4 regions of the Cellulosimicrobium sp. G4 BAM 1002 genome follow, and region 4 is predicted to be linked to each of the others. Evidence: riboswitches for the same ligand, from Rfam matches in the RefSeq annotation. Region 4 holds a riboswitch; each other region holds the start of a gene.
What was found. A riboswitch is a leader RNA that binds a small molecule or an ion and turns the genes downstream of it on or off. The one in region 4 is predicted to bind thiamine pyrophosphate.
Positions count from the first base shown of each region.

Region 1 (7,770 bases), 730 kb from region 4:
GGACGGACGCGCTGGCCGCGGCCCGCCTGGTCGCCGACCGCGTGGGTGCGGAGGTGACGGTCGTCGCCGACACCACGCGTGCCCCGTTCCACCCCGGGCGCTGTGCCCGCCTCGAGCTCGCGGACGGGACCGTCGTCGGGCACGCGGGCGAGCTGCACCCGAAGGTGCTCGAGAACCTCGGGCTGCCGGCCCGCTCGGTGGCGTTCGAGCTCGACCTGTCGGCGCTCGTCGCCGGGTCGCAGGACACGCCGGTACAGGCGACGCCGGTGTCCGCATTCCCCGCCGCCAAGGAGGACCTCGCGTTCGTCGTGGACGCGGCGGTCACCGCCGAGGCGCTGCGGGCGGCCGTGGCCGAGGGTGCGGGCGACCTGCTCGAGGACCTCGCGCTGTTCGACGTGTTCACCGGCGAGCAGGTGGGCGAGGGCCGCAAGTCGCTCGCGTTCTCCCTGCGCCTGCGCGCCGCGGACAGGACGCTGACCGCCGACGACGTCGCGCGCGTGCGCGAGGGCGCGGTCGCCGCGGCACGAGAGCGCGTGGGCGCGGAGCTCCGCGCGTGAGCGCCGTCGAGGACCGCCCGGGCACGCCGGTGCAGACCGTCGCGCCCGCGCGCACGGCGCTCGTCACGGGGGCGTCGCGCGGCATCGGCCGGGCGGTCGCCGTGGGCCTGGCCGCCGCGGGCCTCGACGTGGCGCTGCTCGCGCGCGACGCGGACCGGCTCGCGGCCGTCGCCGACGAGATCGCCGGGCTCGACCACGGCGCCGGGCGCGCCGTCGTCGTGACGGCGGACGTGACGGACCCGGGGTCGGTGGCGACCGCGGTCGCCGCGGCCGAGGACGCGCTCGGGAGCCTCGACCTGCTCGTGAACAACGCGGGCCGAGTCGACGCCGAGGTCCCGCTGTGGGAGGCCGACCCCGACGAGTGGTGGGCGGTCCTCGAGACGAACGTGCGCGGGCCGTTCCTGCTCGCCCGTGCGGTGGTGCCGGGGATGCTCGCGCGCGGCGGCGGCCGCGTCGTCGACCTCAACAGCGGCGCGGGCTCGCACGACATGGACGGGGCGAGCGCGTACAACGCCAGCAAGACCGCGCTCCTGCGCCTCGGTGCCAACCTGCACCGGTCGGGGTCCGCACACGGGCTGCGGACGTTCGAGGTGGCGCCGGGCGTCGTGCGGACGGACATGACCGCATCGATGGTCATGCACGAGGGCCGCACCGAGTGGACCCCCGTCGAGCGGACGGTCGAGATGGTCGTCGCGATCGCGCGCGGTGAGCTCGACGCGTTCTCCGGCGCGTTCGTCCGCGTGACGCACGACTCGCCGGCGTCGCTCCGCGCGGCGGTCGACGCGGCGGCCGCCGGAGAGGGCGTCGTCCCGGGAGCGGACGGCCGTCGTCTGCGCGTCACGCGGTGGGGCGAGGAGGACCCGATGCCCGGAGAGCTCCCGAGCCGCTGACCCTTCCACCGCCACGCCCTGCGCCGCAGAAGCCTCGCCGACGCCGTCCGACCCTCGGGTCGGGCGGCGTCCGCGCGTGCGCCGTCCGGACGCCGTGCCGCGGGGAGGGCGGTACATGTCACGCCGTGGTTAGTTGAGCATTCACCTTCTGATCCGCGATGCTGATCTGGACACCTGACCAGAACCGGGCGGACGCAGACGTCGCGGCTCGACAGCGACGCCTGGAGCGACAGATGACGACGACACGGCCGGTCCGACAGTGGAACGGCATGACCGTGCCCGACGCGGGGACCTACGTCCTCGACGAGGCGCACAAGCGCGTCGGCTTCCAGGGCCAGCACATGATGGTCTCGCCCGTGCGCGGGGAGTTCACCCGGGCGAGCGCGACGGTCCTCGTCGGCGACGACCCGCTCGCCTCGGCCGTCAGCGCGACCATCGACGCCGCGAGCCTCACGACGCACCACGAGGAGCGCGACGTCCACCTGCGCAGCGCCGACTTCCTCGACGTCGAGACCTACCCGACGCTCGAGTTCCGCAGCACGTCGGTCACGTGGCAGGGCAGCCAGGACGACCAGATCCTCTCGTGGGCGCGCCTGCGCAACCGCTCGCCGGAGCGCGCCGAGCTCTCCGCGGACCGTGTGCAGGCGGCCGCCGCTCCGGCGCGCTTCCTCGTGAGCGGACTCCTCACGATCCGGGACGTCACCCACCGGATCGACCTGACGATGCAGTACGGCGGGGCGCGGCGCGACCCCTACGGGCGCGACATCTTCGGCTTCCACGCGACCGGCGAGTTCGACCGCGAGGACTACGGGCTCGTCTGGAACGTGCTGCTCGAGACCGGCGGGTTCCTCGTCGGCAAGAAGGTCACGCTCGAGATCGCGGGGGAGGCGATCCACCAGGCGTGAGCCGCCCGCTAGCATGAGCGCACGACACGGGGTGCCCCGGGAGGGCCGGGGCTGAGATCACACCCGTCGAACCTGATCTAGCTCGTACTAGCGAAGGGATGTCCGGCGATGACGCTCGCCCTGCCCGCACCGTCCTCCTCCTCCGCCCCCGGGCCGTCGCGCCCGCGCGTCCTGTCCGTCGCGGGCACCGACCCGACCGGCGGGGCGGGGATCCAGGCCGACCTCAAGACGTTCTGCGCCCACGGGGCGTACGGGATGGCCGTGACGACAGCGCTCGTCGCGCAGAACACGCACGGTGTGCGGTCGGTGCACGTGCCCGGCCCGGACTTCCTCCGCGCGCAGCTCGACGCCGTGTCGGACGACGTCGAGATCGACGCCGTGAAGATCGGGATGGTGGCCGACGCCGAGAACGCGCACGCGATCGGGGCGTGGCTCGACGACCTGGGGGTCGCTCGGGCCGCCGTCGGGGCCCGTCGCCCGTGGGTCGTCCTCGACCCCGTCATGGTCGCGACGTCGGGCCACCGGCTGCTCGACGCCGGCGCCGAGCAGGCCGTGCGAGACCTCGCGACACGGTCCGACGTCGTGACGCCCAACCTCCCCGAGCTCGCCGTCCTCGCGGAGCAGGCCGTCGCCACGACGTGGGACGACGCGCTGCGCCAGGCGAGCGGGTACGCCACGACGAGCGGCGCCGTCGTGCTGCTCAAGGGCGGGCACCTCACCGGCGCGACCTCGCCGGACGCGCTCGTCGTGCCGGGCGGGCGCTCGGGCACGGGATCGGGCACCGCGCCGGCGGTGACGACGTTCGACGCGGAGCGCGTGGACACGCTGCACACCCACGGCACGGGGTGCTCGCTGTCGGCGGCGCTCGCGGCCCTGCGCCCGCAGCGAGAGAGCTGGGACGAGGCGGTCGGGGAGGCCAAGGAGTGGCTCACGGGCGCGCTCCGGGCGGGGGCTGCGCTCCGGGTCGGGACCGGGCGCGGCCCGGTGGACCACCTGCACGCGCTTCAGGCGCGCGCGACGTCCGAGGTCGTCCCGGCCGGGTAGACGCACTCCGTGCCCGGCGGCCACCACCGCCAACGGGACTCGACCTGGGCCTCGCTGACGCCCTCCGGCCGCTCGGCGACGCACCGCTCCTCGCCCTGGCGCACGCCGATCGTCAGGTAGTAGGCGACGAACGTCCCCGTGACCAGGACGGCGAGCACCGTCACCGCGCGTCGGAGCGCGGGGGAGGGGCCGCCGTCGGACCCTTCCCCGGGGCGCGGTGGCACCCAGTCCCAGCTCATGCGGTTTCCGTGCTCGCGTCGGCTGCCGACGGCGTCGCGGTCGGGACGAGCAGCACCTTGCCCGTCGTGGCGCGCCCCTCGAGCGCGCGGTGCGCGTCGGCCGCCTCGGCGAGCGGGAACGTCGCGCCGACGCGGACGTGGAGCGTGCCGCCCGCCACGGCGCCGAGCACCTCGGTCGCGCGCTCGACGAGCTCGGTGCGCGTCGCCGTGTGGTCGGCGAGCTTGGGGCGCGTGAGGAACAGCGACCCGCCCGCGTTGAGGCGCTGCGGGTCGAACGGCGGCACCTGGCCCGACGACCCGCCGAACAGGACCAGCGTGCCCCGCCGGTGCAGGGACGCGAGCGACGCGTCGAACGTGTCCTTGCCGACCGAGTCGTACGCCGCGGCCACGCCCTCGCCGCCCGTGAGCCCGCGCACGACCTCGGGCAGCTCCGTGGCGAGGTCCGCGAACGCCGTGTACTGGATCACGTGCTCGGCGCCCGCGCCCCGCGAGAGCTCGGCCTTCTCGGGCGTGGATACCGTCGAGATGACGTGCGCGCCGCGCGCGACGAGCATCTGGGTCAGCAGCAGGCCGACGCCGCCGGCCCCCGCGTGCACGAGGACGCGGTCGCCCGGCTGCACGGGGTAGGACGACGTGCACAGGTAGTGCGCCGTCAGGCCCTGGAGCGCGACGGCCGTCGCGTCCTCGAACGACACCGCTTCCGGCACGTGCAGCGCCTCGCGGGCCGCGACGACGACGAGCTCCGCGTACGACCCCGATGCCTCGGTCCACACGACCCGGTCGCCGGCCGCGAACTCCTCGACCCCCTCGCCGACCTCGACGACCGTCCCGGCGCCCTCGCTGCCGACGACGTGCGGGTAGTCCATCGCGTACGTGCCGGACCGCTTGTACGTGTCGATGAAGTTCACGCCCGCCACCGCCGCGCGGACGAGCAGCTCGCCCGGTCCCGGCGACGGGTCGGGCAGCTCGGTGTACTCCAGGACCTCGGGGCCACCCGCCTCGCGGGCCACGATCGCGTGCATGGCTCCACCCTAGGGCCGCGGGGTCGGGTCTACGGCCCGCGTGGTCGGGGCGGCTAGACGGCCCGCGTGGTCGGGCGGGTGGTCGGGGCGGGTCGTGTGCTCGGGCTGCCGCGCCGTCGCCCTGGTCCGTCGTCCTCGCTTCGTGGAGCGCGGCTCTGACGCCCTTCGCACACGACCCGCCCCGACCCTCGTCGGCTCGCCATCTCCTGCCCCGACCTTCACGGCTCAACCTCGGTCGGGGGTTTCGTGCGCCCGCTCGCGCGGGCGATGTCGGTGGCGGGTGGGAGCTTCGGGTCATGAGCACCCACGAGCACGGCATCCACCACTCCATCGACTACGTCGAGCTTCCTGTCACGGACCTCGCCGCCGCGCAGGCGTTCTACGGTGCGGCGTTCGGCTGGGAGTTCGTCCCCTACGGCCCGGAGTACGCCGGCATCCGCACGTCGGCGGAGGCCGGGCAGGACGAGGCGGGAGGACTGCGCCTCGCCGAGAGGAGCGACGTCACGCGAGGCGGCCCGTTCGTCCTGATGTTCTCCGAGGACCTCGACGCGACCGTCGCCGCGGTGACCGCCGCCGGGGGAGAGGTCGTGAGCGGACCCTACGACTTCCCGGGCGGTCGCAGGTTCCACTTCCTCGACCCGAGCGGCAACGAGCTGGGCGTCTGGGCGACCGCCTGACCCGGATCGACAGGGCCGACCGCGGCGACCGGACCGACGGCAAACCGGACCGGCAGACGAGCGGTGGGGGCGGACCGTGTGCGAAGGACGTCAGGGCGCGCTCGTGGAGCGAGGACGAGGGAGCAGGGCGACGGCGCGCCAGTCCGAGCACACGGTCCGCCCTCTCCGCGGACCCGACCACCAGCGGACCCGCGGCATGGCTGAGTGCATAAGTATGTATAGTGATGCATATGACTATCAGAGTCGCGGTCGCGGGTGCGTCCGGTTACGCGGGCGGGGAGACGCTCCGCCTGCTCGCCGGGCACCCCGAGGTGGAGGTCGGCGCCGTCACGGCGCACAGCAACGCGGGCTCGCTGCTCGGTGAGCACCAGCCGCACCTGCGCTCCCTCGCCGACCGCGTGCTGCTCCCCACGACCGTCGAGAACCTCGTGGGCCACGACGTCGTCGTGCTGGCACTGCCGCACGGCGCGTCGGGCGAGATCGCGGCCCAGCTCCCGGACGACGTGCTCGTCCTCGACCTGGGTGCGGACCACCGGCTCGAGTCGGCGACGGACTGGCAGGCGTTCTACGGCTCGGAGCACGCGGGCACCTGGCCGTACGGCCTGCCGGAGCTGCTGCTCACGCGCGGCACGACCGCAGGCGCGAGCGAGACGAAGCAGCGCGAGGTCCTCGCGGGCGCGCGCCGCGTCGCGGTACCCGGCTGCAACGTCACGGCCGTGACGCTCGGGATCCAGCCCGGCATCGCTGCAGGGCTCGTCGAGGGCCAGGACCTCGTCGCGGTGCTCGCGAACGGCTACTCCGGCGCGGGGAAGTCGCTCAAGGGGCACCTCCTCGCGTCCGAGGCGCTCGGGTCGGCCCAGCCGTACGCCGTCGGCGGCTCGCACCGGCACATCCCCGAGATCGCGCAGAACCTGCGCTCCGCGGGCGCGCCCGCCGTGAGCATCTCGTTCACGCCGACGCTCGTGCCGATGTCGCGCGGCATCCTCGCCACCGTCACGGCCCGCCTGTCCGACGTCGCGGCGCGCCTCGCGCCGGGCGAGGTCGCCGCGCGCGTGAGGCAGGCCTGGGAGGACGCGTACGTCGGCGAGCCCTTCGTCCGTGTCCTGCCCGAGGGGCAGTGGCCGACGACGGCCATGACCCTCGGCGCGAACACGGCCCTCGTCCAGGTCGCGGTCGACCACGCCGCGGGTCGCGTCGTCACCGTCACGGCGATCGACAACCTCGTCAAGGGCACCGCGGGCGCCGCGGTGCAGTCCATGAACATCGCGCTCGGCCTGCCGCAGGCGCTGGGCCTCACGACCGAAGGGGTCGCCCCGTGACCGTCACCTCGCCACTCGGCTTCCGGGCCGCCGGCGTCGCCGCCGGGCTCAAGTCGACGGGCGCGAAGGACGTCGCGCTGGTCGTCAACGACGGGCCGCTCGACGTCGCGGCCGCCGTGCTGACCACCAACCGCGTCTTCGCCGCCCCCGTCGCCTGGACGCGCCAGGCCGTGAGCGACGGGCGCGCGACCGCCGTCGTGCTCAACTCGGGCGGCGCCAACGCGTGCACCGGCCCCGAGGGCTTCGCCGACACGCACCGCACCGCCGAGCACGTCGCGGACGTGCTCGCGACGTCCGCCGGCGACGTGCTCGTGTGCTCGACGGGCCTCATCGGCGTGCGCCTGCCCATGGAGAGCCTGCTCGCGGGGGTCGACGCCGCGGCGGGCGCCCTCGCCGACCCGGTCGCCGCGGTCGATGGCGGTGGTGACGCCGCGCTCGCGATCATGACGACGGACACCGTGCCCAAGACGGTCTCCGTGGTCCGGGAGGTCTCGGACGCCACCGCGACGGACGGCGCCGCGACGTGGTCCGTCGGCGGCATGGCGAAGGGCGCGGGCATGCTCGCGCCGGGGCTCGCGACGATGCTCTGCGTGCTCACGACGGACGCCGTCGTCGACGCCGCGACGGCCGACGCCGCGCTGCGCGCGGCGACCCGCACGACGTTCGACCGGGTGGACTCCGACGGCTGCATGTCGACCAACGACACCGTCATCCTGCTCGCGTCGGGCGCGTCCGGGGTCGAGGTGCAGCTCGACGAGCTCACCGACGCCGTGACCGACGCGTGCGCGTCGCTCGCGCGCCAGCTCGTGGCCGACGCCGAGGGCGCGAGCCACGAGATCGCCGTCACCGTGGTGAACGCGTCGAGCGAGCACGCCGCCGTGGCCGTCGCCCGTGCGGTGACCCGCTCCAACCTCTTCAAGACCGCCATCTTCGGCAACGACCCCAACTGGGGCCGCATCGTCTCCGCCGTCGGCACGGTCCCCGAGGACGTCGCGCCGTTCGACGCGCTCCTGCTCGACGTGACCGTCAACGGGGTCCAGGTGTGCCGGGCCGGGGGAGTGGGCGAGCCGCGCGAGCTCGTCGACCTCGCCGCCGAGCGCGAGGTGCGGGTCGAGAT
Region 1 is NZ_CP182109.1:2,086,372-2,094,141, forward strand. It holds gene pheT (phenylalanine--tRNA ligase subunit beta) at 1-557, shown strand, start outside; gene ACMXGY_RS09390 (SDR family oxidoreductase) at 554-1,447, shown strand; gene ACMXGY_RS09395 (YceI family protein) at 1,681-2,352, shown strand; TPP riboswitch at 2,370-2,468, shown strand; gene thiD (bifunctional hydroxymethylpyrimidine kinase/phosphomethylpyrimidine kinase) at 2,461-3,396, shown strand; gene ACMXGY_RS09405 (hypothetical protein) at 3,357-3,635, opposite strand; gene ACMXGY_RS09410 (quinone oxidoreductase family protein) at 3,632-4,657, opposite strand; gene ACMXGY_RS09415 (VOC family protein) at 4,954-5,334, shown strand; gene argC (N-acetyl-gamma-glutamyl-phosphate reductase) at 5,559-6,653, shown strand; gene argJ (bifunctional glutamate N-acetyltransferase/amino-acid acetyltransferase ArgJ) at 6,650-7,770, shown strand, end outside.
Region 1: it holds a riboswitch for thiamine pyrophosphate, as region 4 does, so the genes downstream of both, thiD (bifunctional hydroxymethylpyrimidine kinase/phosphomethylpyrimidine kinase) here and thiO (glycine oxidase ThiO) in region 4, are expected to answer to the same signal.

Region 2 (7,770 bases), 1.9 Mb from region 4:
CTCGCGCGCGACCACGGGCTGACCGACGTCGAGGTCCGGGACGCCGTCGCGGCCGCGCTCCTCGGCGCGCCTCGGGCCGGCGGCTCGCGGGACGGGGCGCAGCGAGCGGAGGTCGGGTCAGGCGGCTGAGGCCACGGGCGCCGTGCGCTGCCGGCGGCGGGTCCGCAGGGCCGACGGCAGGCCGAGGTTCGCCAGCAGCGCGTCCGCGGCGGCGGCGAGCAGGACCGTCGTGAGCACCTGCACGACGACGGTCGCGACCGTCTCGAGCGGGCCGAACACCGCGCGCCACACGTCGATCCCCGGTTGACCGAGCACGGCCTGGGCCGCCGTGAACACGACCTGCTCGGCGAGCGTGAGCAGCGCGAACGCGACGCAGAAGAGCAGCACCGCGCCCCACCGGCTCCGCCACAGCATCCCGAGCGCGCCGACGAGCCCGCCGAAGCGCCGGCCCGGGTCGAGCATGAGCTCCCACGCCCTGCGCGCGCCGCTCGCGCCGAGCGTGCGGTTGAACCGGTCGACGACGCGGGCGGTCCGCCCTTCGGCGCCCGCCGGCGCGTGCACGGGGTCGACGACGTCGATCGCCTCGACGCCGTAGACGATCGTGCCGAGCGTGAGCCACGCGAGCGGGACCACGAGGCCGGTGACGATGCCCGCGAGCACGAGCGACGTCGTCGGCCCGACGGCGTCGACGACCGGCTTGAGGAGGTCGACGCGCGCGACCACGCCGTCCCACCACGTCGTCACCTCGACGACGAGGACGCGCGAGGTCCACCACTCGCGGACACGCCCGACGACGGCCGTCACGGTGAACGCGCCGACGACGATCCAGACGACCTCGCAGTAGCCCGCGAGGATGCGGACCGCGGCCGAGCGCGCGCTGCGCCGGGCCTCGCCCCCGGCCTCGACCACGCCGCGCTCCATGCGCTTCGCCACGCGCTCGAGGAGCGTGCGGGCCAGCAGCGCACCGGCGACGACGAGCAGGACGGTGAGACCGAAGCCCTCGGGGACCGGGCTCGCCGTCTCGATCCCGGCGCCGGCGGCGAAGGCGTGCTCGAGCGCCGCGGAGTCGACGTAGGCCTGCCAGTCCGACGAGAGGCCGCCGTAGAACTCGTAGATCACGAGGTACGGGACGAGCACCGAGGCGATCGAGCCGAGCAGCGCGCGCACCTCGATCCGGTCGCGGTCGTCGCGCGGTTCCCGGCGCAGGACGTGCAGCATCACCACGATGCCGACGACCGTCGCGAGCGGCGAGAAGGACAGGACGAGCAGCCCCAGCACGCCCGACGACGGCGCGACCTCGAGCGCCGCCCGCAGCGCGAGCTCGTGCACCACCTGGGCGAGGACGGCGACGGCCACGAGCGCGGGCCAGTGCCGGGCGAGCAGCCGGCCGGCGTCGGCGAGGACGCGCAGGCCGGAGCGCAGGACCGAGTCCTGCGGAGCCGAGGCAGGGCTCGCGGTCGTCGTGGGCGCCGTCACGCGCGCCAGGCTACCCGTGCCGCGACGGGAGCGGAGCGGTGGACCTCAGACGCGCGCGGCGAGGCGCGAGACGAGGCGCTTCGCCTCCTTGCCGGCGTACCGGCGGGCGAGGACACCGACGCCCGCCGCGACGGCGGCGAACGTGACGGCCGAGACGATGCCGACCTCCTCGTCGTCGAGGTCCTTCGGCGCGTCGTGACCCGTGGCCTTCGCCCACACGAACGTGACGATCTTCTGGGCCACCCAGCCGGCGGCGAACGTCAGGGCGACGGTGCCGACCTTCACGGCCAGGGTCTGCTCGGTGTCGTTCAGGTCGGCCACGAGGGGTCCTCCGTCGGTCGGGGCGCCGTGCGGCGCCGGGCGTGATCGCACGTCCACCGTAGTGCGAAGTCCCGCCCGGACGCCGCCCGGCGCGCTCACTCCCGGCTCACTCCTGGCTCACCGCGTCGAGCACGGGCAGCCGGGCCGCGCGGGTCGCCGGCCACGCGGCGGCCACGACCCCGACGACGGCGGCGAGCGCGAGCATCGCGCCGAGCTGGGCCCACGGGATCGCCAGGGTCGTGAAGCCCTCCTCCGCGAGCACGGACGGGAGCGCGGAGGCGAGCCCCGTCCCCACCGCTAGCCCGACCGCCGTCCCGAACACCGCGATCAGCACGGACTCGATGACGATCGTCCCCCCGAGCTGGGCACGTCCGAGCCCGACGGCGCGCAGCAGCCCGATCTCCCGCGTGCGCTCCACGACGGACAGCGCGAGCGTGTTGACGATCCCGAGCACGGCCACGAGGACCGAGAGCCCCAGGAGCGCGTAGACGATCGCGAGGATCGACTCGACCTGGGACGCGACCTCCCCGGCGAACTCCTCGGCGTCGAGCACCGACGCGACGACGTACGGCGCGACGGCGTCGGACACGTCTTGGCGGACGGCGCCGGGGTCGGCCCCCGGCTCGAGGTCGAGGAACAGCATCTCGGGGGCGGTCGCGCCGACGGCCGCCGCGACGTCCGGGGGCAGGAGCATGTCGACGGTGAACGCGTGGGAGTCGATCACGACCCCGATCCGGACGTCCTGCGCAGGGGTGCCCGGGCGCGCGGGGTCGGCGATCGTGACCACGTCGCCCAGCTCCCAGCCGTGCTCCTCGAGCGCGTCGGCCATGACGGCGGCCTCGCCGCGCGCGAACGCTCCGAGGTCGCCCTCCGTCGCGGTCGTGCGCACGGATCGGCCGAAGCCCTCGGCGGGGAAGCCGACGACGAGCTGCGGCTCGTCGTCCACGGTCACCGGCCCGTACGTCGTGAGGTCGGCCGACGCGACGCCGGGCACGGCCCGCACGTCGTCCGCGACGCCCTCGGGCAGGTACGGCGTCGCGGACCGGACGACAAGGTCGGCAGCCGTCTCCTCGTCGACGATGCCGGTCACGGACTCGCGTGCCGAGAACGCGAGGACCGACGTCGTCGAGACGAGCGCCATGCCGACGAGCAGCGCCCCCGCGGTCGCGGCCGTGCGGCGAGGCTGCCGCGTGACGTTGCCGCGCGCGAGGCCGCCGAGCGGGCGGGCGAGCGCGACGAACGGCGCCGCGAGCACCCTCAGCACCGGACCGACCGCGAGCGGAGCGAGCAGGAGGACACCTGCGATGACCCCGACGGCGCCCAGCCCGAGCAGCGGTGCCCCGTCGCTCCCGGCCGCCGCCGCGCCGACGACGAGCCCCGCGCCGGCGAGCAGCGCGAGCGCGCCCGCGACCGTGCGGACGACGCCCGGTCCGGCGGGCCGCACGGCGTCCTGACGCATCGCCTCCACCGGCCGCACGAGGGCCGCGCGCCGCGCCGGCAGGGCGGCGGCGACTATCGAGACGACCACGCCGACCACGAGCGGGACGACGATCCCGACGGTCGTCACGGGCAGCGAGCCGGAGAGCTCCATCCCGACCGCGCCGATCCCGGCACGCGCGAGCTCGGCGAGGCCGAACCCGGCCGCCACGCCCAGCACCGCGCCGACCACCCCGACGACCGCGGCCTGCCCCAGCACCGAGCCGAAGACCTGCGCGGGCGAGGCCCCGACGGCGCGCAGGAGCGCGAGCTCCCGCGTGCGGCGGCGCACGTGCATCGCGAACGTGTTGGTGATGATGAACGTCCCGACGAACAGCGCGAGCGCGGCGAACACGAGCAGGAACGTCGAGACGAAGCCGAGCTGGTCGGCGATCGCGCTGCTCGTCTCCTCGCGCAGCTCCGCACCCGTGACCGCCTCGGCGCCGTCGGGCAGGTCGTCGGCGACGGCGTCGACCAGGGCGTCAGGTGCCGTGCCGTCCGCGGAGTACAGGGCGATCGACGGGACGAGGCCGTCGGGTGCGAACGTCGCGGCGGCGGTCCAGGCGTCGAGCAGCACGATCGTCGCGCCGGCCATCGGCGCGGACAGCGAGACCTCGCCGACGACGCGGACCGGCTGCACCGCGTCGCCCAGCACGACGTCGGTCGTGTCGCCGACCGCGAGCCCGGACGCCTCGAGGGTCCCCGACTCCAGCGCGACCTCGGCGCCGTCGCGCGGGGCGCGACCGTCGACGACCTCCGGGCCGGGGTCGCGCGGGTCGTAGGCGATCGCCATGCTCGGTGCCTGCGCGCTGAGCACGGCGGTGCCGTCGGCGCCGACGAGCACCGCGGGACCGCTGACCTCGGGGAGCGCGAGCGCGACGTCGTCGCGTGCGCCGAGCTCGTCCGCGAGCTCCGCGGGGACGAGGCTGCGCGCGCCGCCGAGCTGGGCGGACGACGACTCGAGCGCCGTCCCGGTGCTCGTCCCGCCGCGCACGTACGCGTCGGCCTGGATCGAGGACGCGACGATCCCGTCGAACGTCGAGGCGAGCATCGCGCGCAGCGCGAACGTGCCGGTGACGAACGCGACGCCGATCGCCACGGCGAGCACCGACAGCACGAGCTGGGCGCCGTGCGCGCGCACGCCGCGCACCGCGATCCGCCCCATCACCGGACGACCGCCGGTGCGTGCGCGGCGCTGCCCGGTGTCGCCGGGGTCAGCTCGCCGAGGGTGTCGAGGACGCCCTGCGGCGTGGGGTCGCGCAGCTCCGTGACGAGGCGCCCGTCCGCGAGGAACAGCACGCGGTGCGCGTACGACGCCGCCGTCGGGTCGTGCGTGACCATCGCGACGGACTGGCCGAGGTCGTCCACGGAGGAGCGCAGGAACCCGAGCACCTCCGCGGCCGCGCGCGAGTCGAGGTTTCCCGTCGGCTCGTCCGCGAACACCACCGCGGGGCGGGAGACGAGCGCCCGCGCGCACGCGACGCGCTGCTGCTGCCCGCCGGAGAGCTCGGCCGGCCGGTGCCCGAGCCGCGGGCGGAGGCCCACGGCGTCGACCACGCGCTCGAACCACTCCCGGTCCACGGGCCGGCGCGCGATCGCGAGCGGCAGGACGATGTTCTCCTCCGCCGTGAGCGTCGGGACGAGGTTGAACGACTGGAACACGAAGCCGATGCGCGTCCGGCGCAGACGCGTCAGCCGCCGCTCGCTCATCGCCGAGACCGTCTCGCCGTCGACGACGACGGTGCCCGACGTGGGGGAGTCCAGCCCTGCGAGGCAGTGCATGAGCGTCGACTTGCCGGAGCCCGAGGGCCCCATGATCGCGGTGAGGCGCCCGCGCTCGAGGTCGACGTCGACGCCGTCGAGCGCACGGACGCCCGCCTCCCCGCGCCCGTAGGTCTTCACCAGGCCCCGGGCCGTGGCGATCGCGTCCGGTGTGGTGCCGCGCTCGATGCTTCCCTCCGTGACGACCGCGGCGGTCGGTGCGCTGCTCATGGTCACTTCTCCTCCTGCTGATGGTGACCGGGCCAGGGCGGCCCGGTCACCATCGACCCTGGCGCGGACACCCGTGCCCGGGCATCGGGGAACCTCCCGGACCTCTCCCTGGTCCCGGCGCGGGGGCGCTCAGGGTCTTCTCAGGGTGGCTCCGCCGGTCACGGGCCGGCGGGCGTTCCGGTGTAGGCTCGAGGGGAACGACAGGGGAGCTCCTGGAGGAGCTGAGAGTGCGGACCACCGCAGACCCTCGAACCTGATCCGGTTAGCACCGGTGGAGGAAGTCGGGATCTCGATCACCTGCGCGCACACCCACCGTGGTCCTGTGCGCGCCGGTGGACCCCTCCTGAACGTCCAGGGAGGACACATGCAGCACACCGTCGGCAGCAGCCGGAGCCTGCGGACCCACGCGCGCCCCGCCCGCCTGGCCACCACCGCGACGGCGATGACGCTCGCCCTGCTCGCCTTTGCCGCGTGCAGCGGCGGCGACGACGCCACCGGGGGTGACGACGCGTCGTCGGGCGGCGGCACCGTGACTCTCGTGACCCACGACTCGTTCGCGGTGAGCGACGACGTGCTCGCCGCGTTCGAGGAGGAGAGCGGGCTCGAGGTGGAGCAGGTCGCGCCCGGTGACGGCGGCGCGCTCGTCAACCAGCTCATCCTCACCAAGGACTCGCCGCTCGGCGACGTCGTGTTCGGGATCGACAACACGTTCGCGTCGCGCGCGATCGACGAGGGCGTCCTCGAGCCGTACGTGCCCGCCGGGCTGTCCGACTCGGCCGCGTCCTACGCCGTCGGCGACGGCGACGAGCTCACCGCGATCGACCGCGGCGACGTGTGCGTCAACGTGGACCACGCCTGGTTCTCCGAGGCGGGGATCCCCGAGCCGGTCACGCTCGAGGACCTCACGAAGCCCGAGTACCAGGACCTGCTCGTCGTCACGAACCCCGCGACGTCGTCGCCCGGGCTCGCGTTCCTGCTCGCGACCGTCGGCGCGTTCGGCGAGGACGGCTGGCAGGACTACTGGGCCGACCTGCGCGCCAACGGCGTCAAGGTCGTCGACGGCTGGTCCGACGCCTACTACGTCGACTTCTCCGGCTCCGAGGGCGCCGGCCCGCGCCCGCTCGTGCTGTCCTACTCCACGTCGCCCGCGTTCACGCTCACCGAGGACGGCTCCGCGTCCACGACCGGCGCGCTGCTCGACACCTGCTTCCGCCAGGTCGAGTACGCCGGCGTGCTCGCGAACGCCGAGAACCCCGACGGCGCGCGCCAGCTCCTCGACTTCCTCGTGAGCGAGACGTTCCAGGCCGACGTGCCCGGGTCCATGTACATGTACCCCGCCGACGACACCGTCGCGCTGCCCGACGGCTGGGCCGAGTTCGCCCCGCTCGCCGGCGAGCCGTTCGAGGTCGCGCCCGAGGACATCTCGGCGCACCGCGACGAGTGGATCAAGGCATGGACGGCGACCGTCGTCGACTGAGCCCCGGGCTGGGGTGGGCGACCGGGTCGGGTCCGGCGGCGGGGGCGGCGTCGGTGCTCGGGCTGGCCGCGCCGTCGCCTCCGTTCGTCGGGCGTGGGTTCTCGAGCGCGGCCTCGACGCCCTTCGCATCCGACGCCGCCCCCACCGCCTCGGCCGTCGTCTCGCCTTCGCGCACGACCAGCGTTCTACGTCGCGAGGTAGAACCGTGGTCTGCCGAGGTAGAACCGTGGTCGCGCGAGGTAGAACCGTGGTGAGGGCTCGGGCGCCCTGGCGGGGTCGTCTCGGGCGCGCGGTGGCCTGGGGGGTCGCGGCGGCGGTGCCGCTCGTGTTCCTCGGGGTGTTCTTCGCGTGGCCCGTCGTCACGCTCGTGGCGCGCGGGTTCGTCGGGGACGACGGCGGGCTCGACCTGTCCGGGTTCGCCGAGGTGTTCTCGCAGCCGCGGACGTGGCGCATCATCGGGCTCACGCTGTGGCAGGCCGTGCTCGGCACGGTCCTCTCCGTGCTGCTCGGCGTCCCCGGCGCGTACGTGCTGTACCGGTGCCGGTTCCGCGGACGCCGGGTGGTGCGGGCTCTCGTGACGGTGCCGTTCGTGCTGCCGACCGTCGTCGTCGGGGTGGCCTTCCGGTCGCTGCTCGTGCAGGGCGGGCCGCTCGGGTTCCTGGAGCTCGACGAGACGTTCGCGGCGATCGTCGTGGCGCTCGTGTTCTTCAACTACTCCGTGGTGGTGCGCACGGTCGGCGGGATGTGGGAGCACCTCGACCCCCGCGCCGAGCAGGCGGCGCGAGCCCTCGGGGCGACCCCGTGGCGCGCGTTCCGCACCGTCACGCTCCCGGCGCTGACGCCCGCGATCGCGAGCGCCGCGTCGATCGTCTTCCTCTTCTGCGCGACGGCGTTCGGCGTCGTCCTCGTCCTCGGCGGCATCCGCTACGGGACGATCGAGACGGAGATCTGGATCCAGACCACCCAGTTCCTCGACCTGCGCACCGCCGCGGTGCTGTCGGTCGTGCAGCTCGTCGTCGTGGCCGCGG
Region 2 is NZ_CP182109.1:4,119,366-4,127,135, reverse strand. It holds gene ACMXGY_RS18380 (GntR family transcriptional regulator) at 1-129, shown strand, start outside; gene ACMXGY_RS18375 (hypothetical protein) at 118-1,476, opposite strand; gene ACMXGY_RS18370 (DUF4235 domain-containing protein) at 1,522-1,797, opposite strand; gene ACMXGY_RS18365 (ABC transporter permease) at 1,904-4,438, opposite strand; gene ACMXGY_RS18360 (ABC transporter ATP-binding protein) at 4,438-5,265, opposite strand; TPP riboswitch at 5,458-5,562, shown strand; gene ACMXGY_RS18355 (thiamine ABC transporter substrate-binding protein) at 5,630-6,742, shown strand; gene ACMXGY_RS18350 (ABC transporter permease) at 7,035-7,770, shown strand, end outside.
Region 2: it holds a riboswitch for thiamine pyrophosphate, as region 4 does, so the genes downstream of both, ACMXGY_RS18355 (thiamine ABC transporter substrate-binding protein) here and thiO (glycine oxidase ThiO) in region 4, are expected to answer to the same signal.

Region 3 (7,770 bases), 930 kb from region 4:
TCCCCCGCCGACGACGTCCAGACCGCCGCCGTCGACCGGCATGCCCGCGAGCGCCCCGTCGTGCCCCCGGTGCGCCTCCGGCTCGTGAGCGCCCCGCGCCAGACTCCCGGCCGGGTACGCGCCGTCGACCGGCGGGCCGGGGTCACGGGTCCCGTCGCCGAGGCCCCCGACCTCGCCCCGACGGTACCGACCCTCGACGCCGGCGGGCCCGCGGTGGCCGGAGACGGCGAACCCGCGTACCTCGAGCATGGGCCGCACTCGGTCCCACAGCCACGCTCGGTACTGCTTCGACGCGTACGTGCCCCGTGCGTAGACGCGCTCATAGCCCGGGACGAGGTTCGGGTGCTCGCGTGCGAGCCACCCCATGTACCACTCGCGCGTGCCGGGCTTGAGGTGCAGGGGCAGCACCGTGACGCCCGTCGCGCCGGCGTCCTTGACGGCGTCGAGCAGGTCGGTCAGCGCGCGCGTGGAGTCGGTGAGCCAGGGCAGCACCGGGGCGACCATGACGCCGCACGGCAGCCCGGCGTCGCGGATCGCTCGGATGAGGTCGAGGCGTGCCCGCGGCGAGGGCGTGCCCGGCTCGACGCTCGCCTGCAGCGCCGGGTCGAGCAGCGCGAGCGAGACCCCGATCCCGACCTCGACCCGTGACGCGGCGTCCGCGAGGAGCGGGAGGTCCCGGCGCAGGAGCGTGCCCTTGGTGAGGACCGACAGCGGCGTGCCGGAGCCGGCGAGCGCGTCGATGATGCCGGGCATGAGGCGGTAACGGCCCTCGGCGCGCTGGTACGGGTCCGTGTTCGTGCCCAGCGCGACGGCCTCGCGCGCCCACGACGCGCGGGCGAGCTCGGCACGCAGCACCTCGTCGACGTTGACCTTGACGACCACCTCGCGGTCGAAGTCGTCGCCCGCGTCGAGGTCGAGGTACTGGTGCGTGGGCCGCGCGAAGCAGTTGTGGCTGACGACGCCCGCGGCGACGAAGTCCCGCGTCCCGGTGGTGATGTCGACGAGCTCGGCCTCCTCCCCCGGGCTGCCGAGCGCCTCCAGCGACTCCACGCGGAGCGCGTCGTCCCCGGTCACGTCGCGCCCGTCGAGCGCGACGCCGCTGTCCGCGAGCGCCGCGGCGCCGGGGCCGACGAGGACGTCCCCGAGGGCCAGGTGCGCCCGGTGGCCCGCGCCGCCGACGACGTGCCGCCAGCCGCGCTGGGTGAGGAACCGGTGGTCGCCGCTCGCCACGAGCCGGGTCCCGTCGGCGAGCGTCACGCGGTACGCGCGCTTGCGCGTGGTCCAGCGGTCGAGGACGCGCGTGCGCACGTACCGGCGGTACGCCCCGTGCGGCGCGGTCCCGACGATCTCGTCGCCGACGCGCAGCTCCCCGATCGGGCGCTGCGTGCCGTCCGCGAGCAGCACCGGCGTCGCGGGGTCCAGGCAGTAGGAGCACGCGTGGCTGCAGCCGCGGTACGGGTTGATCGTCCACCGGAACGGCATGCGGGACATCGCGGGCACCTTCGACAGCGCGCTCTTCGCCGTCACCTCGTGGAACGTGATCCCCGCGAACTCGGGCGTGCGGACGCTGCGCACGAGGCCCGCGCGCTCCAGCCCCGGGAGCGCGCCGTCGTCCGCGCCGAGCGCCTGTCCGTCCCATCGCACGGCGCCATTCGAACAGGTGTTCGAAGGTGTGTCAAGGTCGCTCAGGCGGTCGGCGAGCCCCCGGACGTCGGGGCGGCCGGGACGGCGCTCCGGGGATCCGCGGTCGTCCGTGGCGCCGGCCGCGGGTCCCGACCGCCGAGCTCGACCACCCGGTCCCAGACCCAGTCGGCCATCGACGCGGCGACGGGCTCGTCGGGCCGCCCGAGGCGTCGCCTGACGAGCGCCCCGAACGCGACGACGACCAGGAAGGCGCCGGCGTCGTCGGTCATGACCGGCTCCGCCGCCTCGCCGTCGGGCCAGTCGGGGTGCGCCGCCGGGTCCGCCTCGATCTCGGCACCCATGGCGCGGACCTCGGCCGCCGACATCAGGCGGAACGGCTCGTCCTGACCCCACAGCGACCCGGTGCCGGGCTCCTGGCCGTCGTGCCAGGTCAGCAGGTCCTCCCCCACCATGGCCCCGATGTGCTCGAGCTCCGCCTCGTCGGCGAACGACGCCCCGGGCCGCAGCGTGGCGCGCAGGGCCTGCGGCAGCACGCCCTCGAGCGCGGCGAGCGCGGAACGCAGGTCGATGCCGAGCTCCTGGTCGCGCAGCTGCTGCCACGACAGCTCGAGGACGCCGGTGCGACGGATGTCCTCGAGGGTGTAGCCCAGGGACTCGGCGTTCTCGACGACCCCCTGCAGCGTCCGGGCCGTTGACACCAGGTTCTGGAACACGCCCTCCGTCGGGTCCTCGCGCAGGAGGCGGAGCGCGAGCCGCTCGGCGTCGTCCAGGCGGTACTGCAGCAGGTAGGCCCACCCGAGCATCGACGCGACCCAGGGGCTCGCCGCGTCGGCCCGCATGGCCTCCTCGGCCGCCGGGACGAACCGGTCGAGCGGCGCGAAGGTCCCCAGCAGGTACGCCGCGCGCTTCCCGAACGCCTGCGGGAGCTCGTCCGGTGCGGTCCGGGCGCAGCGCGCGACCGCGTCGTCGAGCTGGGCCCAGCCCGTCTCGTGGTCCCCGCCGAGCGCCTGGGCGGACCCCAGCTCCATCCAGTCGTCCCACCCCTCGTGTTCCTCGCGCAGGACGGTGCGCGCCCACTGCAGCGCCTCGGCGTGGTCGTGGTCGGCGAACGCCAGGTGCCGGAGCGCACGGGCCGCGTTGACGAACTGGCCGTCGCGGCGAGCGGCCACCTGGAGGTACAGGCGCCGCGCCTCGGCGTGCTCGCCGCAGATCTCCCGGTGGTTGCCGAGGAGCAGCGACGCGCTGCTCCGCTCCGGCTGGGCCGCGAGCACCTGCAGCGCCAGCTCGGCGACCCGGGGATGCGTGGGCCGCGCCGCGAAGAGCTCCCACGCCAGGTCCAGGCTCTGCTCCACCGGGTCCGCGCCGGTCACTGCGCCGCCCCGTCGACCCATCCCTTGAGCAGACCGAGGTTCGCCAGGGGGATGTGGTGACCGATCCGCGGGTGGTCCAGCGTCACACCGACGACGCCGGCCCGGGCGAACGAGGCGACGTAGTCGATCGCCGTCGGCATGGGCACGCCGAACAGCGGCACCGCGTCGTCCGCCGCGGCGACGAGCCCCAGCGCACGCGCAGCCTCGGCCGCCCGGCCCGCGCTGCTGTAGAGGCAGATCATCGGACCCTGCGCGGCACCCACGGCGTACGGGCGGGGCTGGTCGGGCTCGCCGCGTGCGATGAAGAACCAGGTCCGCAGCCGGGTCGCCTGCCGCCACAGCGCGACCTGCGCCGTCGTGTCTCCCGCCGGGGCTGCTCTGACCACCTCGTCGAGGCGGTCCAGCTCCGCGACCACCGCGGCGTCGTCGTCCGTCGTCATGGCGTCACACTCTCACGCGCGTGACCGCACTTCTCGGATGGTGAGACGCCGTGATTGTCCGCAGACCGACGAAGGCCTAGGGTCGGGCCGAACGCCCCCGGGGAGCGCACGAGCGCTGAGAGTGCAGGCCGGGCACCCGTCCCCCCTGCAGACCCGTGGAACCTGATCTGGTTCGTACCAGCGAAGGGAGCAGGGCCGACGTCACGGTCCCCTGCGCGCTCGCGCCCGTGCGCCCCGTGCGCCTGGCCGGCCGCGCGGGAGACCGGCGGCTCGCCGTCGTGCACCCCTCGCCCGGGGCCCGACGGAGGGAACAGCATGACCGAGCACACCACCGCGCAGCAGGCCGCCGAGGCGCGGGCCGGCCACGAGACGGCGTCCCCCAGTGCACCCGCGACCCGGCCACGGCGACGGGGCCTCAGCCTGCACGAGACGGTCCTCGTCGCGGTCCTGGGCGTCGTCTTCGGGTTCGTCTACTGGGCGTTCGTGCAGCTCTGGGCGCCGCTGCAGCTCGCGATGGGTCCCCTCGCAGACCTTGCGGCGAACGTGCTCGCGGGAGCGTGGATCGTCGTCGGGCCGCTCGCGACGTACATCGTGCGCAAGCCGGGCGTCGGGATCCTCGCCGAGACGCTCGCCGCGCTCGTCGAGGTCGTCTTCCTTGCCTCCCCGGCCGGGCCGCTGCTGCTCCTCGTCGGGCTCGTCCAGGGCGTCGGCGCCGAGCTGCCGTTCGCGCTCACGCGCTACCGGCGCTTCGGCTGGTGGGTGTTCGTCGCCTCGGGCGTGAGCGCCGCGCTCGTGACCTTCGCGTTCAACGCCGTGCGCTTCGGCTGGCTCGGGCAGGACTACGCGACGCTCCGCCTCGGGATCCAGGTCGTCTCGTGCGTCGTGCTGTGCGGGATCGCGGCCCGCCTCCTCGGCGACGCCCTCACCCGCACCGGCGCTCTGGACGCCTTCGCGATCGGGTCGGCGCGGCATGGCTGAGCCCCGAGCGTCCACGACGCCCGACGTCGTCCGAGCGCAGGGCCTGTCCGTCGCCCTGGGGCACGACGCCGTCCCCGTGCTCGACGACGTGCACCTCGCCCTCCCCGCGGGGGCCGCGCTGCTCGTCCTCGGCCCGTCGGGCTGCGGCAAGTCGACTCTCCTGCGCGCGCTGGTCGGCATCGTCCCGCACACGCTGCCCGGCACCGTGACCGGGGTCCTGCACGTCGCGGGGCACGACCCGCGCGACGTGACGCCCGCCGTGCTCGCGGCACGCGTCGGGCTCGTCCAGCAACGCCCCGGCGACCAGCTCTGCCTCGCGCGCGTCGACGAGGAGCTGCGGTTCGCGCTCGAGAACCGCGGCGCCGACCCTGGGACCATGGACGCCCGGGGCGCCTCGGCGCTCGCGGCCGTCGGCGCGGCCCACCTGCACGACCGGGCGACCCACACGCTCTCCGGCGGCGAGGCGCAGCGTGTCGCGCTCGCCGCGACTCTCGTCGCCGACCCCGGTCTCGTCGTGCTCGACGAGCCCACCGCGCTCCTCGACCCCGCCGCGGCGCACGACGTCGGGGCCCTCGTCTCCGGGCTCACCCGCTCGCGCCCGGTGCCCGACGGCGCGGGGCCGGCCGACCGCACGGGGGCGGGCCACGACGCACTCGCCCGGGCACGCGCCGTCGTGCTCGTCGAGCACCGACTCGACGAGCTCGGGACGCTCCCCGAGACGACGCTCGTGCTCGGGCCGGACGGCCGTGCCGTCGCGCACGGCCCGACAAACCGCGTCCTGCACGAGCACGCGGCCGAGCTCGCGGCGCTCGGCTGCTGGCTCCCGCTCGCCGTCCGGCTCGCGGCGGCCGGAGCCCCCGTCCCGCTGGGTACCCCCGAGACCGACGCCTGGCTGGCGGACCTCGCGCGCTCCCGTCGCGCCGACGCCGCGAGCGGGCGCCCCGCCGCGGACGGCCGGGTCAGACCGGTCGCGCTCCGGGCCCGTGGCCTCGAGGTCCACCGCGGCGGCGCCCTCCGGCGCGGGCGTCGCCGCGGGACCCCGGTGGTGCGCGGCGTCGACCTCGACGTCCGCGCCGGCGAGGTGCTCGCCGTCGTCGGCCCCAACGGCGGCGGCAAGTCGACGCTGCTGCGCGGGCTCGCCGGGCTCGAAGCGACGGGCGGCGACCTCACGACGGCCCCCGGAGCCCCGACCGCGATGGTGTTCCAGGACCCGGAGCACCAGTTCCTCGCGCGCACCGTGCGCGAGGAGGTCGCGTGGTCGGCACGGCTCGCGCGCCTCGACGACCTCGACGGGCGCGTCGCGCGCGTGCTCGACACGCTCGGCCTGACCGCGCTCGCCGACGCGAACCCCTACCGGCTCTCCGGCGGCGAGCAGCGTCGGCTCTCCCTCGCGACGGCCGTCGTCCTCGACCCGGCCGTGCTCCTCGCGGACGAGCCCACGTTCGGCCTCGACCGCGCCCAGGCCGACGCGACGGCGCGCGTGCTGCGCGTGCGGGCCGACGCGGGCGGCGCGGTCGTCCTCGTCACGCACGACCTGTCCCTGGTCGCCGAGATCGCCGACCGCGTGGCCGTCGTCGTCGACGGGACGATCGCCGCGACCGGTACGCCGACCGCCGTGCTCGGTGACGACGCGCTGTGCGCACGCGCCCGGCTCCGCCGTCCGCCCCTGCTCGAGTGGTGGGCGACGACGGGGCGGCACCTCGACGTGGACCCGGGCGACCTCGTGCGGGCGCTCGGCGCCGCGGAGACCCGCGCTGTCGTCGAAGCGGCGTCGTGAGCGCGCCGCCGACGGTCCTCGAGCGGTGGAACCCGACCGTGAAGCTCGCGACCGTCCTCCTCCTGTCCACGGCGGCGCTGCTCGTGACCGACCCGGTCACGCCTGCGGTCGGCTGGGTGCTCACGCTCGTCGCGCTGCGCGCGCTCGGCCGGGTGCCGGTCCGCACCCTCGCGCTCGCGCACGTCCCGTTCGTCATGTTCGGCGTGAGCCTGCTCGTCGTGAACGTGGTGACGCGCCCCGGCGGCGACCCCGTGAGCCTCGGTCCCCTCGTCGTGGGCTCCGACGGCCTGATGATCGGCGCGGCGCTCGCGCTGCGCACGCTGTTCGTCGGAGCCCTGTCCCTGACGCTCGTCCTGGCGACCGACCCGGTGCGGCTCATGACGAGCCTCCACCAGCACGCACGGCTGCCGGCGACGTGGACGTTCGCCGTCCTCGCGGCGCACCGGCTCCTCGTCGAGCTGCCGGGCGTATGGCACACGGTCCGGTGCGCGCAGGCGGTGCGCGACCCGCGACGCACGCCCGGTCGCCTGCCCCGCTCGCCGCGAGCGCTCGGCGCGGCGGCGTTCGCGCTCCTCGTCGGAGCGGTGCGGCGGTCGGAGCGCATCACGGTCGCGCTCGAGTCCCGCGGGCTCGGCTCGGGGCCGCGCACGACGTCGCGACCGGTGCCGCTCGGGCCGGTCGACGTGGTCGCCGCCGGGGCGGTTCTCGCCGTCGCAGCGGCGGTGGTCGCGGCCGGCGTGCTCGGCGGGTGGGTGACCGGCCTCGGGACCCTCACCGCGTGAGCGTCACCGGACGGGCTCGACCACCGCGCCCTCCGCGGGGACGCCGAGCGCGACGTCGGCCGCGCGCTCGCCGCGCGCATGCTCCCGGTACCCCCGGAAGAGCAGGGGCACACCGCGCGCCGCCGTACCGTCGGGCCCGTCCATGACCTGGACGTGCACGTGCGGCTGCGTCGAGTTGCCCGAGTTCCCGCACCGGCCCAGCTCGGATCCCGTCACGACGCGCTGTCCGGGACGCACCACGACCGAACGGGCCCGCAGGTGCGCGAGGACGACGAACGCGCCGGGGACGTCGAGCGCGAGCACCACGTGGTTGCCCGCAAGCGCCGCCGCGCCGCCTCGCGCCCGCGACGCCTGCGTGAGCGCGTACCCGAGGAGCGTCAGCGGCGAGCGCCGGGCCTCGTGGTCGGGCTCGCCGTCGTGCACCGCGACGACGGTGCCGGACGCGGGCGCGAGGACCGGCAGCCCGAACGCGTGGAACCGTTCGGGCGGCTCCGTGCCGAACGCCGTCCGCCAGTCCCGGACACGCGCGGTGCGGCGCCCGCCGACCGCGACGAAGTCGATGGCGTACGTCGTGGCGAACAGGTGCGTGCCGTGGCTCGGCACGCGGCGGGCCGGGCTGTTCTCGACCCGCCACGTGCCCGTGAAGGGCAGTGCCAGCTCGACGGCGTCGACCATGCCCCTCCTCGATCGTGCGCCGCCGACGGCAGCGCCTGTCAGGTGCGTGTCAGATGGGTGTCAGGTGCGTGTCAGGTGCGCGTCACTCGGACGCCGGGACCACC
Region 3 is NZ_CP182109.1:2,284,048-2,291,817, reverse strand. It holds gene ACMXGY_RS10300 (Rv2578c family radical SAM protein) at 1-1,644, opposite strand, end outside; gene ACMXGY_RS10295 (hypothetical protein) at 1,686-3,035, opposite strand; gene ACMXGY_RS10290 (hypothetical protein) at 3,011-3,454, opposite strand; TPP riboswitch at 3,543-3,662, shown strand; gene ACMXGY_RS10285 (ECF transporter S component) at 3,770-4,432, shown strand; gene ACMXGY_RS10280 (ABC transporter ATP-binding protein) at 4,425-6,209, shown strand; gene ACMXGY_RS10275 (energy-coupling factor transporter transmembrane component T family protein) at 6,206-6,991, shown strand; gene ACMXGY_RS10270 (M23 family metallopeptidase) at 6,995-7,666, opposite strand; gene hisS (histidine--tRNA ligase) at 7,749-7,770, opposite strand, start outside.
Region 3: it holds a riboswitch for thiamine pyrophosphate, as region 4 does, so the genes downstream of both, ACMXGY_RS10285 (ECF transporter S component) here and thiO (glycine oxidase ThiO) in region 4, are expected to answer to the same signal.

Region 4 (7,770 bases):
GTGGTCGAGCACGCGGTGCGGCTCGACGCGGAGAACGCGCTCGACGTCCTGCGCGGCTACGACGTCGTGCTCGACGGCGCCGACAACTTCCCCACGCGCTACCTCGTCTCGGACGCCGCGGAGATCCTCGGGCTCCCCGTCGTCTGGGGCTCGATCTACCGGTTCCAGGGCCAGGTCAGCGTCTTCTGGCGCGCGCCGCGGTTCGCGGTGCCCGACGACGCCCCGAGCCCCGGCGGTCCCACCGCCAACACCGACGCCCCGGCCGAGGCGGGCCTGCGCGGTGTCACGTACCGCGACGTGTTCCCCGTCCCCCCGCCCCCCGGGGCGGCACCCGACTGCGCGACGGGCGGCGTCTTCGGCGCGATGTGCGGGACCGTCGGGTCGGTCATGGCGACCGAGGCGATCAAGCTCCTCACCGGCGCCGGTACGACGCTGCTGGGCCGCCTCGCCGTCTACGACGCGCTCGACCTCTCCTGGCGACAGCTCACCGTGCGCGCCGACCCGACGCGCGAGCCCGTCACCGCCCTCCTCCCCGGCGACGACGCCTACGCCGCGTTCTGCGGGCTCGGCCCGGCCGTCCCGCCGTCCGGCACCACGGCGAACACCGGCCGGCCCGTCCCGGGTGCAGGGACGACGTCGGGCACGGGAACGGTGACGGGGGAGCGCGACGTCACGCCGCGCGACGCCGCGGCCCTCCTGGCCGACCCCGCCGCCGCACCGTTCCTGCTCGACGTGCGCGAGGACTGGGAGGCGCAGGTGCGCCCCCTGCCGGGTGCGACGCTCGTCCCGAGCGGCGCGTTCGCAGGAGGTCAGGCCGCGGAGGCCGCGCTCGCGGATCTTCCGAAGGACCGGCCGGTGCTCGTCGTGTGCGCGGTGGGCGGTCGCTCGGCGCGCGTGGCCGACGCCGCACGCGCCGCCGGGATCGACGCCCGCTCCGTCGTCGGCGGGGTCCCGGCGCTCCTCGCCGAGCTCACCCCGACCCCGCCCGCGAGGGAGAACCAAGGCCTGCCGAAGTAGAACCGTGGTGGCGCGAGGTAGAACTGTGGTTGGTCGAGGTAGAACCGTGGTCTGCCGAAGTAGAACCGTGGTCGTGTCCGACGGCGGTCTGGTCGCCCTGGGTGTCGGGGTGGGTGGGGGCGCCGCGTCTTCCATCCGCCGCTCGTTCCTCGCGGCTCCCGCCAGGCCCGACCACGACGCGGCGCCCCCACCCACCCCTCCGGCGTCGTCCCACCCTGGTCCGTGCTCACCCGGGCGACCGCCCGGGCGTTCGGCGAGCATGTCTTTGCGGCTCATCCTGGTCGTCTGACGGGCCATGACGGCATGCTCGACCGGCCGGAACCGCATGGTCGCCACGAGCCCGGGCGCGCACCGCTTCGCCCCAGCATGCGCGAGCCGTCGCCGTCGCCGGACCACGGTTCTACTTCGTGGGACCACGGTTCTACCTCGGCCGACCGGAGTTCGACTTCGTGAGACCAGGGTTCTACCTGGGCGGACCAGGGTTCTACCTCGGCGGGCCCGCGACGCGACGTCGCCCCGCACGCGAACCCGACCACAGCACGCCCAACCCGGCCCAGACGCCGACGCCGCCCCGCACGCCGACCCGGCCGCGGGACGCCCGCGCGACCACAGCACCGACAGACCCCCCGGCCGCGGACCTGACCACGAGACGGGACACGTCGTCGGCCTGTCAGAGGGCGAGGTCGAGGCGGCCCTCCGGGGACGAGCTCGCGAGCGCACCCTCGCGGCGGGGGATGCGCCCGGCACCGGCGGCGAGACGCCCGGACTCGACGGCGAGGCGCATCGCGTGCGCCATGCGCACCGGGTCGGCGGCGCGCGTGACGGCGGTCGCGAGGAGGACGCCGTCGCACCCGAGCTCCATGGCGAGCGCGGCGTCGGACGCCGTCCCGATCCCCGCGTCGAGGATCACCGGGACGCGCGCCGCGGAGGCGATCGCCTCGATGTTGCGGGGGTTGAGGATGCCCAGGCCGGAGCCGATCGGTGCGCCGAGGGGCATCACCGCGGCACAGCCGACGTCTTCGAGCCGGCGCGCGAGGATCGGGTCGTCGTTCGTGTAGGGCAGCACGACGAAGCCGTCGCGCACGAGCTGCTCGGCTGCCTCGACGAGGCCGATCGGGTCGGGCAGGAGCGTCACGTCGTCGGCGATCACCTCGAGCTTGACCCACTCGGTGCCGCACGCCTCGCGCGCGAGGTGCGCCGTGAGCACGGCCTCGCGCGCCGAGAAGCACCCCGCGGTGTTGGGCAGCGCGCGGATGCCGAGGCGCGCGAGCAGGGTCCAGATCCCGGCGTCGGGGCTCGCCTCACCGCCCGCCCGCACCGCGACGCGGCGCATCGCCACGGTCGTCAGTGCGGTCCCGGACGCGACGAGGGCGTCCTCGAGAGTGAGCAGGTTCGCTGCGCCGCCCGTGCCCATGACGAGCCGGGAGCCGACCGTCGTCCCGGCGACGACGAGGGGGTCGGAGGCGGAGGTGGTCGCCCGGGCCGCGGGGGAGATGTCGGTCGTGGTCACTGTTCCTCCTCAGCCACCCTGGACGGCGGTGACGATCTCGATGCGGTCTCCTGGCGCGACGACCGTGGTGGCCCAGGCACCGCGCGGTACGACGGCGTCGTCCACGGCGACGGCGACACCCTGCGGTGTCCCGTCGGCGACGAATGCGGGCACGAGCGCGGCGACGAGACGCTCGAGCTCGACGGGTTCGGCGAGCGGATACGGCTCGCCGTTGACGAGCGCTGTCGGGGCGGGTGCGGTCATGGGTACCACCTCGGTGTCGTGGCGGGCTGACGTGCCGCCGGGACGGTGCCGAACCGGGGGCTGTTGGCCAGCTCGGGCGCAGCCTGGCGCACGAACCCGGGTTCGGCGAAGCGGTCGGGGTCGGTCGGGGCGAGGGCGCGCGCGACCCCGGGGGGAAGCGGGTCGCCCGTGAGCCGCGTGACGACCGCGTCGGCGGTGAGCGGGGCGAGCAGGATGCCGTTGCGGCCGTGACCTGTCGCGAGGTGCAGGCCGGGGACCGAGGTCGGGCCGACGAGCGGCAGGTTGTCGGGCGTCGCCGGGCGGGCGCGCGGCGTGACGTCGACGAGCGCGGCCTCGTCGATCCCGGGCAGCAGGGCGCGCGCGTCGCGGAGCAGCGCGAAGACGCCCCCGGCGGTGGCTCGCCGGTCGTCGGGGTTCTCCTCGGTCGTCGCCCCGACGACGACCTCCCGGTGACCCGCGCGCGGCCCGTCCGGGGAGGGATCGCGCGGCACGACGTACACCGGGCGGCCCTGCACGAGACCCCGTACGACGTGCTGGAGCGCGAGGTCCGGCCCGGCGTCGAGACGCAGCGTCTGGCCCTTCACCGGTCGCGTCGGCACCGCGATGCCCGGGACGTCCGCGACCAGCGCGCCGGTCTGCCAGCCCACGGCGAGCACGACCGCACCCGCACGGTGGAGCCGGCCCGCGTCGTCGTGCACGCCCGTGACCCGCCCGGTGGCGTCGAACGCGAGCCGGGTGGCGGCGGCGCGCACGACGGCGGTGCCCCGCCCCAGGGCTCCGGCGCCGAGCGTCGCGAGGAGCGCGGCGTGCGTCGCGCGCGGGTCGACCGCGTGGTCCCCGGGCGCCCACGCGGCCCCTGCCACGCGCGGGCCGAGGAACGGCTCACGGCGACGCGCGTCGGTGACGGAGATCTCGCTCGACGCGAGGCCGAGGGTCGCGTGCAGCGCGAGGACACGGCGCAGCAGCGCCAGGTCGTCCGCGTCGTACGCGAGCGTGAGGGTCCCGGCGGCACGGAACCCGACGCCGAGCCCGGTCGCCGCCTCGAGCTCCACCGCGAACGTCGGCCAGGACGCGGCAGCGGCGACATGGAGAGGCAGCGCGTCGTCCTCGCCGAAGTCGGCCTCGGTCACGGGGGCGAGCATCCCGGCGGCGGCGTGCGTGGCGCCGTCCCCGGGGGACGGGTCCAGCACGGTGACGGTCAGGCCTGCGCGCGTCGCACGCCACGCCACGGCGAGGCCCACGATGCCGCCGCCCACGACGACGACGTCGCGTACGCCGTCGGGCGCGCCGGAGGCGGGCGCCACGGACGGCGCGGTGACAGGGGGACTCATGTGCGCTCCCTTCGCTGGCATGACCCAGATCAGGTTCGACGGTCGGCTCCTGCGCCCTCTCAGCCCGTGCGGGCTCCCGTGCTGTCGGCCACAGTACCGCCTGCACCGGGCGGCCCGGGGCTAGGCTCCGGCGGGTGAGCACCGAGACCTTCGCCACGTCCGCCGCGTCGACCCCGGGCGCAGGTTCCGGCCCGCGCGCCCGTCTCGCCGACGCACGCCTGTACCTGTGCACGGACGCGCGCGAGGAACGCGGCGACCTGGAGGACTTCCTCCACGCCGCGCTGGCGGGCGGCGTCGACGTCGTGCAGCTGCGCGACAAGTCGCTCGACGTCGCGCGCGAGCTCGAGCTCCAGGAGCTCGTCGCGCGGGTCGCGACCGAGCACGGTGCGCTGTGGGCCGTCAACGACCGCGCGGACGTCGCGGCGCTCACGAGGGCGCCGGTGGTGCACATGGGCCAGGGAGACCTGCCCGTCCCGGCCGCGCGCTCCCTCCTCGGTCCCGGGCCCGTGCTGGGCCGGTCGACCCACTCCGCGGAGCAGGCGGCGACGGCGGAGGCCGACCCCGCCGTCGACTACTTCTGCGTCGGGCCGCTCTGGGCGACGCCGACGAAGCCCGGTCGCGCCGCCGTAGGGCTGGACCTCCTGCGCGAGGTCGCCGCGACCCGTCCTACGACGCCGTGGTTCGCGATCGGCGGCATCGATGCCGGACGGCTCGACGCGGTGCTCGACGCCGGGGCGACGCGCGTCGTCGTCGTGCGAGCCATCACCCAGGCGCCCGACCCCGAGCGCGCGGCGCGCGACCTGCGCGACCGGATCGTCGCAGCCTGACCCGGCTCCTGGGCCGCCGGCGAGGTGGGTGCATGGGGACATCTGCCCACCCGGGTGGGTTCCGTCCCTGCTGTCCGGTATGCCATGGTCGACGACGGGTCGCCGCCCGACCGTCGGGCGGCGGTGGACCGTCCGACTCGGGGGATCATGAACCGCACACGCTCGTCGCTCACCGCACTGACCGTCGTCGTCACGCTCGCGCTGTCGGGCTGCGGGCTCCTCGGCGGGTCCGGGGACGACGCAGACACACCTGCGGCCGGTGCGGCGGAGGCCGGTGACGGCACGAAGGCCGGTGACGGCGGGTCCGCAGAGCCGGGCGCGGCGCGCGTCGGCGACGCCGTCATGGCCGAGCAGACCGTCGACACCCCGAGCGGCGAGCTCGGAGGGACTCTCACGACCACGCTGCGCTCCGTCGAGGTCCAGGACGAGGTGCTGACCGTGCGGTGGGCGCTGCGGTGGGACAACGACGCCCAGCCCGACGACGCGTCCGCGAGCCACCTGGACCTCGGGATCGACTGGGTCCTCACCGCGACGGACCCCGTGGGCCTCGTCCAGTACCGCCCGTTCTGCACCGAGGGCTCGTGGAAGGGCAGCTCGCCCGACCCGCAGCAGTGCAGCTACCACATCGTCGGGTCGCCGCGGTACCCGTTCGACGGGTTCGTCAACCACGCGACGATCGAGGCGTGGGCCCAGCTCCCGGTGCCCGAGGGCACGCCCGCGACCATCGACGTCCTGCCCGGTCAGGGGCTGCCCGCCTTCACGGCGGCGGAGATCACCTACCTCGACGGTGCCGAGTGACGCCGAACCGCAGCCCGGTGCACCGCCTCGTCGCCACGGTCCTCGCGGCCGGTGCGCTCGTGGCCGGTCCGACCGCCGCCGTCGCCTCGCCGGCGAGCGCGGCACCTGCCGCGTCGGACGACGCCTCCACCCGCCACGACGAGCTCGTCGCGGAGGTCGAGCAGGCGCTCGCGGACGAGCGCGACGCGATCCTCACCGAGGCGAGCACCGAGACGCTCACCGACGCGATGCGGGAGGACGCGACCCATCCGCTGGCCGTCGACGACTCGACGTTCCCGCTGGACGTCGACGACGCGACGACGGGCCTCGAGACGACGCGCGAGGAGGCCGGGGAGACGGTGGTCGTGCTCACGGCGGACCTCATGTTCCCGTTCGACGAGTCGGCGCTCACGGCCGAGGCCGCGGCCGCGCTCGCCGAGCTGGTCGGCCAGATCCCGCAGGGCGCAGCCGTCGCAGTCGGCGGGCACACCGACTCGATGGGAACCGATGCGAGCAACGACGAGCTGTCGGCCGCGCGGGCCGAGTCCGTCGCGACTGTGCTGCGGGCCGAGCGACCGGACCTGACCCTGACGGTCGAGGGCCACGGCAGCAGGATGCCGGTCGCGGAGAACACCGTCGGTGGGCAGGACAACCCGGCCGGTCGAGCGCAGAACCGCCGCGTCGAGCTGTCGTTCGAGGGCTCGTGAGGCCCACGTCGCAGCGACGGCGGCCCGGCGCATGACCGCGGTCCTCGCCGCCGTGCTCTCCGGCCTCGCGCTCGTCCTCGGGGTGGCGGTCCTCGCCGTGAGCGGTCGACGCAGCGGACGGGCGCGCGCCGTCGATCGCGTGCGGGTCCCGGCGCGCTCGCTCTCCGAGAGGTGGACGCTGGGCGGGGGTGAGCACCTCGTCGAGTACCCCGGGCCGGACGGTGCGCCGTTGCGCGCGACGATCGTCGTCACGCGCGTCACCGCACCGGGTCAGCCCTACCTCTTCGACGGCTGGGTGTGGGTGGCGCGCGACGACCCGACCGACGTCGTCAGCCGGACGTGGGGCCGGCAGTCCGGGTCGTTCGTCACGATGATCCTCGGAATCATCCTCCTCGTGATGGCGTTCGGCCTGGGTCTCACGGCGGGCATCGTCGCGTTCGTGGGCACGCTGCCGAGCTGACGCGACGGAAGCGGGGCCGGGCACGGTTCGGACCGCCGGCGCTCGCCAACTATCCTGTTCCGGTGACCGCAACCCCCGCCGCAGCCACCACCACTCCCGTCGCGAGCGCGACGCCCCGGCCCGTGCTCGTCGTCGACTTCGGCGCGCAGTACGCCCAGCTCATCGCGCGTCGCGTGCGCGAGGCGAAGGTGTACTCCGAGATCGTGCCGCACACCTTCACCGTCGAGCAGATGCTCGCGAAGGACCCGGTCGCCATCATCCTGTCCGGCGGGCCGTCGTCCGTGTACGCGACCGGAGCGCCCTTCGTGGACCCGGCGCTCTTCGAGGCCGGCGTGCCGGTCATGGGCATCTGCTACGGGTTCCAGGCGATGGCCAAGGCGCTCGGCGGCGAGGTCGCCCAGACCGGCCTGCGCGAGTACGGCGGCACCGAGGTCGAGGTGTGCTCCGCCGGGGTCCTCCTCGCCGAGACCCCCGAGAACCAGACCACGTGGATGAGCCACGGCGACGCCGTGCACCGCGCGCCCGAGGGCTTCGAGGTCCTCGCGACCTCGTCCGGCTCCCCGGTCGCGGCGTTCGAGGACCGCGCGCGCCGCCTGTTCGGCGTGCAGTGGCATCCCGAGGTCAAGCACTCCGCGCACGGCCAGACCGTGCTCGAGCACTTCCTGTACGACGGCGCCGGGCTCGCCCCGGACTGGACGCCCGGCAACGTCATCGCCGACCAGGTCGCGGCGATCCGTGCGCAGGTCGGCGACGCGCGCGTCATCTGCGGGCTGTCCGGCGGTGTCGACTCGTCCGTCGCGGCGGCGCTCGTGCAGAAAGCCGTCGGTGACCAGCTCACCTGTGTGTTCGTCGACCACGGGCTCCTGCGAGCGGGCGAGGCCGAGCAGGTCGAGCGCGA
Region 4 is NZ_CP182109.1:1,357,392-1,365,161, forward strand. It holds gene ACMXGY_RS06165 (ThiF family adenylyltransferase) at 1-1,017, shown strand, start outside; gene ACMXGY_RS06170 (thiazole synthase) at 1,688-2,431, opposite strand; gene thiS (sulfur carrier protein ThiS) at 2,537-2,770, opposite strand; gene thiO (glycine oxidase ThiO) at 2,767-4,101, opposite strand; TPP riboswitch at 4,106-4,183, opposite strand; gene thiE (thiamine phosphate synthase) at 4,236-4,928, shown strand; gene ACMXGY_RS06190 (hypothetical protein) at 5,076-5,726, shown strand; gene ACMXGY_RS06195 (OmpA family protein) at 5,723-6,412, shown strand; gene ACMXGY_RS06200 (hypothetical protein) at 6,444-6,872, shown strand; gene guaA (glutamine-hydrolyzing GMP synthase) at 6,935-7,770, shown strand, end outside.